Regions from separate parts of the Paenibacillus sp. SSG-1 genome, predicted to be linked through region 2. Evidence: riboswitches for the same ligand, from Rfam matches in the RefSeq annotation. Region 2 holds a riboswitch; each other region holds the start of a gene.
The links. Region 2 has a riboswitch for cyclic di-AMP ahead of BCV73_RS33790 (hypothetical protein). Riboswitches for the same ligand answer to the same signal wherever they lie in the genome.

Region 1: it holds a riboswitch for cyclic di-AMP, as region 2 does, so the genes downstream of both, BCV73_RS28765 (C40 family peptidase) here and BCV73_RS33790 (hypothetical protein) in region 2, are expected to answer to the same signal.
Region 3: it holds a riboswitch for cyclic di-AMP, as region 2 does, so the genes downstream of both, BCV73_RS03250 (alpha/beta fold hydrolase) here and BCV73_RS33790 (hypothetical protein) in region 2, are expected to answer to the same signal.

What each region holds. Positions count from the first base shown of each region.
Region 1 is NZ_MBRK01000001.1:6,305,041-6,308,310, reverse strand. Features, by position in the region: gene BCV73_RS28775 (c-type cytochrome) at 1-190, opposite strand, end outside; gene BCV73_RS28770 (GNAT family N-acetyltransferase) at 355-843, opposite strand; gene BCV73_RS28765 (C40 family peptidase) at 1,065-1,556, opposite strand; cyclic di-AMP (ydaO/yuaA leader) riboswitch at 1,560-1,699, opposite strand; gene BCV73_RS35210 (hypothetical protein) at 1,808-1,957, shown strand; gene BCV73_RS28760 (C40 family peptidase) at 2,077-2,544, opposite strand; cyclic di-AMP (ydaO/yuaA leader) riboswitch at 2,549-2,686, opposite strand; gene BCV73_RS28755 (hypothetical protein) at 2,960-3,270, opposite strand, start outside.
Region 2 is NZ_MBRK01000001.1:7,365,351-7,368,620, reverse strand. Features, by position in the region: gene kdpA (potassium-transporting ATPase subunit KdpA) at 1-751, opposite strand, end outside; gene kdpF (K(+)-transporting ATPase subunit F) at 822-899, opposite strand; gene BCV73_RS33790 (hypothetical protein) at 1,041-1,430, opposite strand; cyclic di-AMP (ydaO/yuaA leader) riboswitch at 1,567-1,739, opposite strand; cyclic di-AMP (ydaO/yuaA leader) riboswitch at 1,862-2,072, opposite strand; gene BCV73_RS33785 (glutathione peroxidase) at 2,383-2,877, shown strand; tRNA gene BCV73_RS33780 (tRNA-Leu) at 3,023-3,105, opposite strand.
Region 3 is NZ_MBRK01000001.1:660,901-664,170, forward strand. Features, by position in the region: gene BCV73_RS03245 (hypothetical protein) at 1-487, opposite strand, end outside; cyclic di-AMP (ydaO/yuaA leader) riboswitch at 887-1,074, shown strand; cyclic di-AMP (ydaO/yuaA leader) riboswitch at 1,162-1,326, shown strand; gene BCV73_RS03250 (alpha/beta fold hydrolase) at 1,510-2,325, shown strand; gene BCV73_RS03255 (SDR family NAD(P)-dependent oxidoreductase) at 2,487-3,270, opposite strand, start outside.

The DNA of each region.
Region 1 (3,270 bases), 1.1 Mb from region 2:
GATCCCCGTGACAGCTAATGCAGCCTTGCGCTTTAATCGTAGATTCAGCCGCTGCGGCGTCCATCGTAACTTCCGGCATGGTCGGCTTCTCTTCTTCCGCCACCTGCTCTTTGCCTGGAAGCGTAAACATGAGCACAATTGCCATAACCACTGCGATCGTTAATACACCGCTCATGATCCATTTTTGCATCCGTTTTCGTCCTTTCTATGTAAACTGTCATTCTTCATTCCTTCATTATAACGGAACAAGCCATCACATCAAATAGTTTGTGTCAAAAAAGCAAACGAATCCAAACTTGGGGCCACCAAAAATACACAAATTTGTACCATTTTTATGATGATGGAATTTTCAAGTTAGACCCCTTCATAGACCATACAGTGAAACAGCTGTTCACCTTCAGGGGTCAGCTTGGGGTAGGTATCAGCGATGACAAACCCCGACTTCCCGTAAGCCCGGATGGCCCGCTTATTCCATGTATGCACTTCAAGGTCGATTTCGTCCCCAGGCCGTCTTTCACGGGCTGCGCCGACCACAGCCTGCATAAAGCTCTTACCCAGCCCCTGGCCGCATAAATCAGGCCGCATGCCAACACCAAGCCGGGTCACGCCTGCCAAGGGAAAGAACTGCGCGAACCCGCACAAGGTATGTTCAGCATCCAGGACGGACACATATTGGCTTTGCCTCACCTCAGGATCACCAAATTCGACGCCAAGCGCCTCCATCTGATCCCACGGCAGCCAGCCGTATAAATCGTATGGAGGTTCGTACACCCAGCTGCAGACGGTCTCAGCATGCTCCCGGGTCATAGGAACGATCATGAAGCTCTCATGTTGGAGGTTCATGTGCAGATCTCCCTTCCAGACCTCCCTGTAGGATTTGAACATTAGAGAAAAAATATTCCGGATTGTCCCAGATATCTGTTTAATTTCGGAATAGAGGGGTAAATGAGGAGTAGCGGGCGGGAATGGAAAGGTTACCCATTTCTGTCCGCAAAAAATCCCGCAAAAGGAGATTTCGGCAAAAATCTCATTCTACGGGATCTCGTACCCTTGCTTTACCTGCATTACTGGACGTCATCAACGTCCTCGGAATCGACGGCGGCGGTTTTGTATTTATCCGTACTCATGATTCGTTTGGCGCCAACGTAGCGGTTGACGTAGTAGCTGTCGCTCAGAGAGCTGATGATCACACCGCGAGAAGTGGAGGCATGTGCGAATTTTCCGTCGCCGACGTAAATTCCGACATGGGATACTCCGGCTCCCGATGTATTAAAGAATACCAAGTCGCCTGCTCTCAGATCACTGCGGGATACGGCCGAACCCATGCTGAACTGGGAACCAGACTGATGGGGCAGATCGATGCCCAATTGATCAAATACATACATTGTAAATCCCGAGCAGTCAAATCCGCTTGTTGTGGTTCCGCCCGTTCTGTACTTGGTTCCGATCGCACTGTCGATCACTTTATCCATCTTGGAATCCGCGAAAGCGCTTCCTGTGCCGACCGTGAGCACGATGGCGAAACTCATGACTGCTGCTGCAAGCTTCTTCTTCAAGTAAAATACCCCTTCCGGCGCCTACGAGGTTAGCTTAAGGATTCGGTAGAAGGCCCCCTATGATCCCTCTGAAGCAAGATCAATTCACCCATAACTGGTTCCCCCGCTTTCCTTAGTGTGAGGAAATTCGGCATGAACTTTTACACTATGTATCATTCCCTGTTACTTCTTATTCGTTCGCAACTTTGTGTCAGGTAAAGATTACAAAGTTGTTACTATCGCTGGGACTATTGTAACAAAGGAATCGGACTTTGGCAATTGTTTCTAACAGAAAAAGAAGATTTGTAGGAAAATTTATAGGAAATGATGTTTATTTGTTGGACGAGTGGGTAAAAGAAATGACAAGGGTGGAAAAAACAGGAGAAAACCGTGGATTTACTCGTGTAAAAAAAAATTTTTGAAATGCTGTTACCTTTTCGGTGGTTCGTACGTCTAATAAGTAACAACAAACCCGCGGGGCGATTTCGGCAAAAATCAGCGGCGCGGGTTGTTATGGATATGCATTGTTTTCGAGAGATAATCAATTGTAAACCGCAGCTTGATATTTGGCCGTACTCATGACCCGTTTGGCGCCAACGTAGCGGTTGGCGTAGTAGCTTTGGCTCAGTTTGCTGATGGTAACGCCTTTCGAAGAGGACGCGTGCGCGAATTTTCCGTTGCCGATGTAAATGCCGACATGGGAAACGCCTGCGCCTAGGGTGTTAAAGAAAACCAGGTCTCCTGCTCTCAGCTGGCTTTTGGAAACAGCGGTACCTGTTTTATACTGCGCAGCGGATACACGCGGGAGGGTTAACCCCAGCTTTTGGTACACGTAACGGGTAAAACCGGAGCAATCGAAGCCGTTCGTAGTTGTTCCGCCGGTTTTGTAAGAAACGCCGATCGTGTTGTTAACGATGTGGTTCAGAGATGAATCCGCAAATACGCTGCCGGCGCCCATGGAGAACGCAAGTGTAAGGCCCAGCGCTGCGGCTGCCAACTTCTTCTTCAAAAAGATAAACCCCTTCCAATGCCTGCGAGGTTAGCTTAAGGATTCGGTAGAAGGTCCCCTATGATCCCTCTGTAGCGAGATCAATTCACCCAAAATTGGATCCCCCGCTTCCTGGTGCCCGGGAATTCGGCTCGTGATGATTGCACCGGAAATGGACATGCTGACAAGTTACCTATAATCGTACATACCAATCAAATGAACGGACAAATGATGAAATCAGTTACAGCAAAGTCAAAATCGTTACAGCAAAGATTACAAAGTTGTTACTAAGTTCGTACTCGGATTATTTTAACAGAGGATTTATACTTTGGCAAATGGTTAACAATCATTTTACAACAAAAACCCCGCCTCTTTTCAACAGAAAGAGACGGGGTTCTTCTTTTATCAGCGGATTAAAGTGATGACAAAATTTTAACTATTCCGAAATATTTTTTTTCGTACGGTTCATTTGCTGATGCCACAAATCATATTGGGAGGAGATATTCCATAATTTAAAGATACAGCTGACCATATGGTAGCCCTGTTGGATAATCAGGGTGGCAAGCCCTGCCCAGATCAGAGAGACGCTGCTGGTAATGCCATACAAGAGCAGGCTGACCGCGCCCAGCAGAACGGATATGCCGATGACCGGCAGCGCGCTTCGCAGGCAGATCCAGAGCGAGGAGAACATGCTGGTTCCACCGGTTTTGCCAAACTGCATGAACAGAATCATCTGATGGACGATGT
Region 2 (3,270 bases):
TCAGCGGGCTTGGGTTCTCGAACGGATGGGCCGAGTTGACACCGAAGAAACCTCCCCCGTTCGTTCCGAGGTGCTTGATCGATTCCAGTGAGGCCACAGGACCCAGCGGAATCTGCTGCACGCCGCCTCCCAGCGTTTGCACGGCCCGCATCGGCTCCAGCGTCTGCGGCACTTTGAGCCCGACCAGCACCAGGGTTACGATGAGGGCAAGCGGCACGAACAGACGGACATGCGCCTTGATAAAATCCTCGAAGAAGTTCCCGAGCCCTTCACCCCTGCGGGTGATGCCGCGCATAAAAGCAATCGCGATAGCCAGGCCCGAGGCTGCCGAGGTAAACATCATCATCGTGATGACGATCATTTGGCCAAAATAAGACATGCCGCTCTCTCCGCTGTAATGCTGGAGGTTCGTGTTCGTCATAAAGCTGATGACCGTGTTGAAGGACAGGCTCGCCTCCATATTGCCGATGCCGTTCGGGTTGCCCGGAAGGGCGCCCATCGTTCGCAGCAATATATAGCTGATCGCTACCAGAAAGATATTGGTTGCGATCATGCTGAGCGCGTACTTTTTCCAATTCATGCTGCCCCGCTGCTTCAGCCCGATGATCCGGTATAGAACTCTTTCCACGCCGCCGAAAATCCGGTCCGTCCGGTTCGGTTCATTGGAGAACATATGATATACGTAAGTGCCTACCGGCTTCACGAGCAGCAGGAGCACGAAAATGACGATACAAATTTGCAAAATATCCAAGGCTGGCTTCCCCCTCTTACGAGCATGTTCTGCTTTGGCCCCTTGAGGCTTACAGATTTAAAATTCCCCGTCAAAATTTTTCCGGATGGATCAAGGCGTAAACCAAATAGATAAAGACAAGCACGGCGAATGCCCCAACGACAATCATTGGTCTTTGCCCCCTTCTTCCACCACTCGGCCGCACCAATGAAGAAATAACAAGAACACGCCAAAAGTTGCAGCGAGCGCAAGTATCATATATACATCCATCATCGTTTCCGGTCTCTCCTTTGCATGGTTAGAATCATCTTTATTTCAGTAAAAATCCGACTTCGCCGTTTAAGGTATAAATGATGTGATCGGCACCAAGCCCCCGGTAAATGCCGGGTGAGTTGCCCCTCTGCGTAATGACATATACCGGTTCCGACGTCCAGGGACGGCAGATTTGCAAATAGCGGCAGGTCAGGTTGAGGCTGCTTTCAAACAGAAAGATTTTGCCGACCTCTATTTCGGGCACCACCCAATCCTCCGCGTGATTCGTATTCAACCGGATGATCCGCTGCACCCCCATTTTTCTCAAGAGGCGTTCCTCCCGGGCACTGTTGGTCAGAACGGCAAAGGGCCTCTTCCAATACATCAGCAGCTTGATAAAATTGCGTCCCGCCTCGTTCGGCGCGGTCACGATGACGACGTTGTCCATTTCAAAGGCTCCTCCTATGCGGCAGCCGCGAATACGCAAAAGAAGCCGCAGGGAAAGAAGGACCTTTCCCGCGGCTTCTTGAATTTAGACGAACTATGAAGGATCGTCCTTTATTCAAAATGCGCACGACAAGTGCTGCCTCTCCCGTTACGCTGACGAGGTTAGCTGTCGGATTCGGGCGTGAGAGTCGCCCTACCTTCCGGTACTTACCGTACCGGAAAGATTCACCCCGGCGGCTTCCATTCCAGGCGGCCGCTGTGGTTCCCCCGCTCCCGGCCGTTTCCGGCCGAAATTAAGCGTTATTGATAAGTGTATGTGATTGTGATGAATGCTCTCTTTTGTTCCAGTAAGCTAAAAAAGGGTAAAAAAAACACAGAGGCCAGCTGATCCCCCTGTGATCCGAAAGTTTATTCGGGTCGCAAGTTTCATCATTCCTCTCTCAAACGACGCTTACGAGGTTAGCTGACGGATTCGAGCGGTGAGAGTCGCTCTACCCGGCCGGATCCATGGCATCCGTAGCCGGGATTCACCCCTGCGGCTGGCAGCAGACCCCCGACTCTCACACCGGTTCGCTGCTCCATGGCACGCGTTTGGTTCCCCCGATTTCCGCGCTTTTTTGCGGAAACTCAGCGATTAGTAATGGAAACTGTATTGAATACGCTCTGAATCATACACCCGCTCCTTCCAAGCTGTAAAGGCAGTCTAAAAATCATGAACCGCGAATTTTGGAACATTCAGGCTCTTATTAGCGCTTACATTTTGGCTTTTTGACTTCTACCTCTTTCATGCTCCCGATTTGGCGCATTTATGGAAACCAGGACAATCGGGGACACTGGCTCGCAGGAATACCCGCATTGACTTTCCAGTTCAATCGTTTAAAATTAAATTGTGTGATTGGTAAATGTTTCGGCTGGATGATCATTCATTGAAGCACAAAAGGAGGAGGATGGCAGTGAGCGTCTATGATTTTCAAGTGAACACGCTGCGCGGCAAAGAGGTATCGTTAAAGGAATATGAGGGTGACGTGCTGCTGATCGTGAACACGGCCAGCAAATGCGGATTTACGCCGCAGTTTCGCGGGCTGCAGGAGCTGTACGACGAGTTCCGTGACCATCATTTTCAAATTCTCGGCTTTCCGAGCAACCAGTTTGCCAATCAGGAGCCGGGTACCAGCGAGGAGATCGGCGAATTCTGCCAGATGAATTACGGGGTCACGTTCCCGATGTTTGAGAAGATCGACGTCAAGGGCAGCAACGCCCACCCACTGTTCCAATACCTGACCAGGGAAGCGCCGGGCGTGCTCGGATCGAAAGCGGTCAAGTGGAACTTTACCAAGTTCCTGGTCGATTCCAAAGGAAGGGTCATCAAGCGTTACGCGCCCAAAACGACACCGGACAAAATCGAAAACGACATCCGCAAGCTGCTTGCATCCGGAAAAAGCGAATAGGCAAATCAGCCCTACAAAATAACGCTACTTGCTGCGATCCGAATTCACTAGCTTTGCGGGACCCCGAAATATACGAAAATGCAATAAGCAAAAAAAAGAAGCTCCCCTGGATTTCTCCAAGGAAGCTTCTTTCTGTGTTCATAGATGCGGTAGAGAGGACTCGAACCTCCACGGGCGTACGCCCACTACCCCCTCAAGATAGCGTGTCTGCCATTCCACCACTACCGCATAATATCCAAAGTTCATTTAGCGAACTTTTTTATTATACACAAAATCATCCGAATTGTAAAGGGAAATACATTAAAACACCATCCATGTAATATTATATAACACATAAAACAACAAAAACAGTGATTAAGTCGCCCTAACATTGACAAATCACAATATTTATGT
Region 3 (3,270 bases), 6.7 Mb from region 2:
CCGTACGGTTCAGCTTGAGAAGGCCGACATCAAGGGATCTTCCCATCTGTTCGGCTGTTGTGCGCGCGGTATGCTGCTCCAGGCGTGACCTGACATCAAGCAGCGCCATCAGCGCGAGCGGGTACTGATTGTGGTCCGGATGCTTCAGAATGTTCATGGCCGTCGCGGTGATGGCCTCTTCCAGCGTCAGGCCGCAAATATAGCGCAGGCGGCAGCCCCACCGTACCAGATCGAAGGCTTGCTTGCCTGAGCACAGCAGGCCCTCGGCAAGCCCTTCCTCGCCGGAGTAAGGCAGCTTTAAAATGCCGATCCGGCAGTTTTCCAGCCAGCCCAGGCTGTGGTGCTGGTATCTTGGAAGAACGATTTCAAACAGTTCGATGGTGGGAATCAAAGCCCGGTTCATCGTGACATCCTCCTTGACCGTGATTTCATGGATACTCCCTGCCGTCTTGTTCCGGATCGTCACGGCCAGTAGGGTTCCATACATGTGTCCGATTGGTAAACTATCCGCATCATACGTCCAAGGGATATCTTTGGCAAGAAGACGAGGCGGATTTTTCGGATCAAAACCAGCATCTTTCCAGTGTAAAGTCCAAAATTGCGGCAAAAAGCCGCTTTTTTTCAGCCTAGCGGCTTCAGCCCTATACCGGCATTATATTCCGATCCAATGGGCGGGTTCAGCCATATGAATGGCTTCCCGCCTTCAGTTATCCAGCAAAGCTAAGGAAAGCGGTAGGAAAGGCCGTAAAACAATGATTCCTACGGATTAGGACCCGTTTTCCCATCAGATCCCCAAATAAAGCAGGGAATCGTATCGTTTCCCTGCTTTACAGTTCGCCGTCCCAGGCGTATATTCATTTCATCATCCAATAGAGTAAGATTTGCGACTTGATGAACGCTGAATTTTCCGATGAAAAGCGGGGGAACCAATCGCAGTCCTCGTCCCACGGATCTTTATGCTGGGGCTTGCGGCTTGCAGGGGTGAATCGGAGGCAGGACAATGCCTGTTTCCGTAGGGCTACTCTCACGGCCCGAATCCGTCAGCTAACCTCGTAAGCGTAGTTGAGAGCGGAGGAAACTGTGATTTGACGCATCAACACAGGGTATCTGCTCTGTGTTTTTCTGTGCGCTCATTTTGAAGGATGAAGCGTGTACATGGAATATGTCTATTCGCTGAATTTCCGCCGGAGGGCGGAAAGCGGGGGAACCGGTCGTGTCTGCAGCATCCGCTGCGGCCATATGGGGTGAATCTCGAAAGTGATGAGTAGGGCTACTCTTGGGCCCGAATCCGTCAGCTAACCACGCAAGCGTGTTAAGAGAGGCAGCTGTTATTCATGCAGATGGCAAGGCTTATTCGGCCTTGGAGTTGGAAGCATGGAAGAGTGTCCTCTTTCCGGTGCTTCTTTTTTGTTGTTTAAACAAGGAGAAGCATCGATTCCCAAGCGGGCGGCGCCCGCGATTTTGCACAAACAGAGAAAACAGGTTATGTGGGAGAGAGGAGAACATGAAGTGCCTCAGATACAAGTAAACGGAACCACGTTATATTATGAAATTCACGGCAGCGGCACGCCCATCGTGTTCATTCACGGGCATTTGTCGTCCCATCATATGTTTGAGCCCCAGGTCGAATATTTCAGCAAGCGGGCGAAGGTGATTGTGCTGGACCTCCGGGGTTATGGCAATTCGGGGAAGCTTGACGTGGAGGTCGGGCACATTATGGAAACCCAATGCAGCGATCTGTGCGAGCTGCTGGATAAGCTGCATATTTCGCAGGCGACGCTTGTCGGCTGTTCCAGCGGAAGCGTGCTCGCCCAGACGTTTGCCGCCCTTCACCCGGACCGGGTCAGCGCCCTGGTGCTCGTAGACAGCTACTTCGCGGGATGCTTCGGGAAAAAGAACCATTTGCTGAATATTTGCGAGGCGTGCAGCTGGCTGTCTTATTATTTGCCTGCGGAGTTTTTCCTCCGGTCGCTGCGGGTGACGTATAACCGGTGGAGGCCGGTCTACAGCATCCTGCGCAAGGAGCTGTACCACAAGCGGCCGACAGAGTCGATCAAGCAGCGTATGGAGCTGCTGCGTATGGAGATGCCTGCCAATTTGGCACGGCTGCCGATGCCTGTACTGTGCGTCGCAGGCAGCCAAAGCGAGTGGTTCGTCAAGCAAATGCAGCGGGCGGCCACCCTGTTCCGGCAAGTGCAGCTGGCGACGATCGAGGATGCGATGTACCCGACCCATTTATGCCAGCCGCATGCATTCAACCGCATGCTGCTGAACTTTTTGATGGACCAGCATATTTACCGGACCCGGGAAGCCTATGGAGGGTAGCCCGCGGTCATGGGATTTGCCTCCTGGAAAGAAAATCGCATCTTGAATCGCACTGGCCCTAACCAAACGATCTACTCGCTATATTAGCTAATAAGTTAACCGCCCGATAAGAAGGCGGTTAACTGAGCTCTAGCGAGTATTCGTTTTTTCAATGAGACTGATTATATTAAAAAGGGAGGGATGAACCGTCCATCAATATCGGTGAACCCGTATTCCTGGGCAAGATCACCAACCTGTAGTACCCGTCCGTTTTTCAGTTTCACCTCATCATCCCCAGCTAGGGCTGACACCGCTCGCCCTACGTAGTACGGCGACTCCGTGTGTTTCAGAGCCTCAACCTCTTTCCAATGAGCTTCATCTGTACCGAAGTTCCTTAATACCAGTTCTGTTCTCATCCAGCCAGGGGAGACCGCTACCACGGTTATTTCAGTGCTTTTGAGATCATGAGCTAATCCGAGCACTGAGCGGTTAATGGTATTCTTGGCGAGGTCGTAATAGAAAGTTCCTAAATACTTATCCTGATCCTGAAATGTGGTATGTACGATCAATCCAGAATCAGCTTCCAGCATAAGCGGGATCGCATAATGGTTTGTCGCTATTTGTGGGCGTACTCCATTCTGAAACATAGCATCCCACATGTTCAGCGGATATTCCCAGAATGGTTTGGATTGTAAATTCACTTCCAAGTCATGCAGTCCCCAGACGTTATTCACTAGGATATGGAGCCGTCCTTGTTCCTGTCGGATTCTCTCGATCAAAGCCTGTGTATCCTCATCACGGGTATGATCGCAACGACATGCGTACGCCTCTCCTCCATGACTTCGAATCTCCTCCACAGTTTCATCGATACTGCCTGGAAAACCGTGTGTAGTCGTCCCTCGTAAACTTCTTCCGGATACATAAACTACTGCTCCGGCTTTCCCAAGCTCAACGGCAATCCCACGT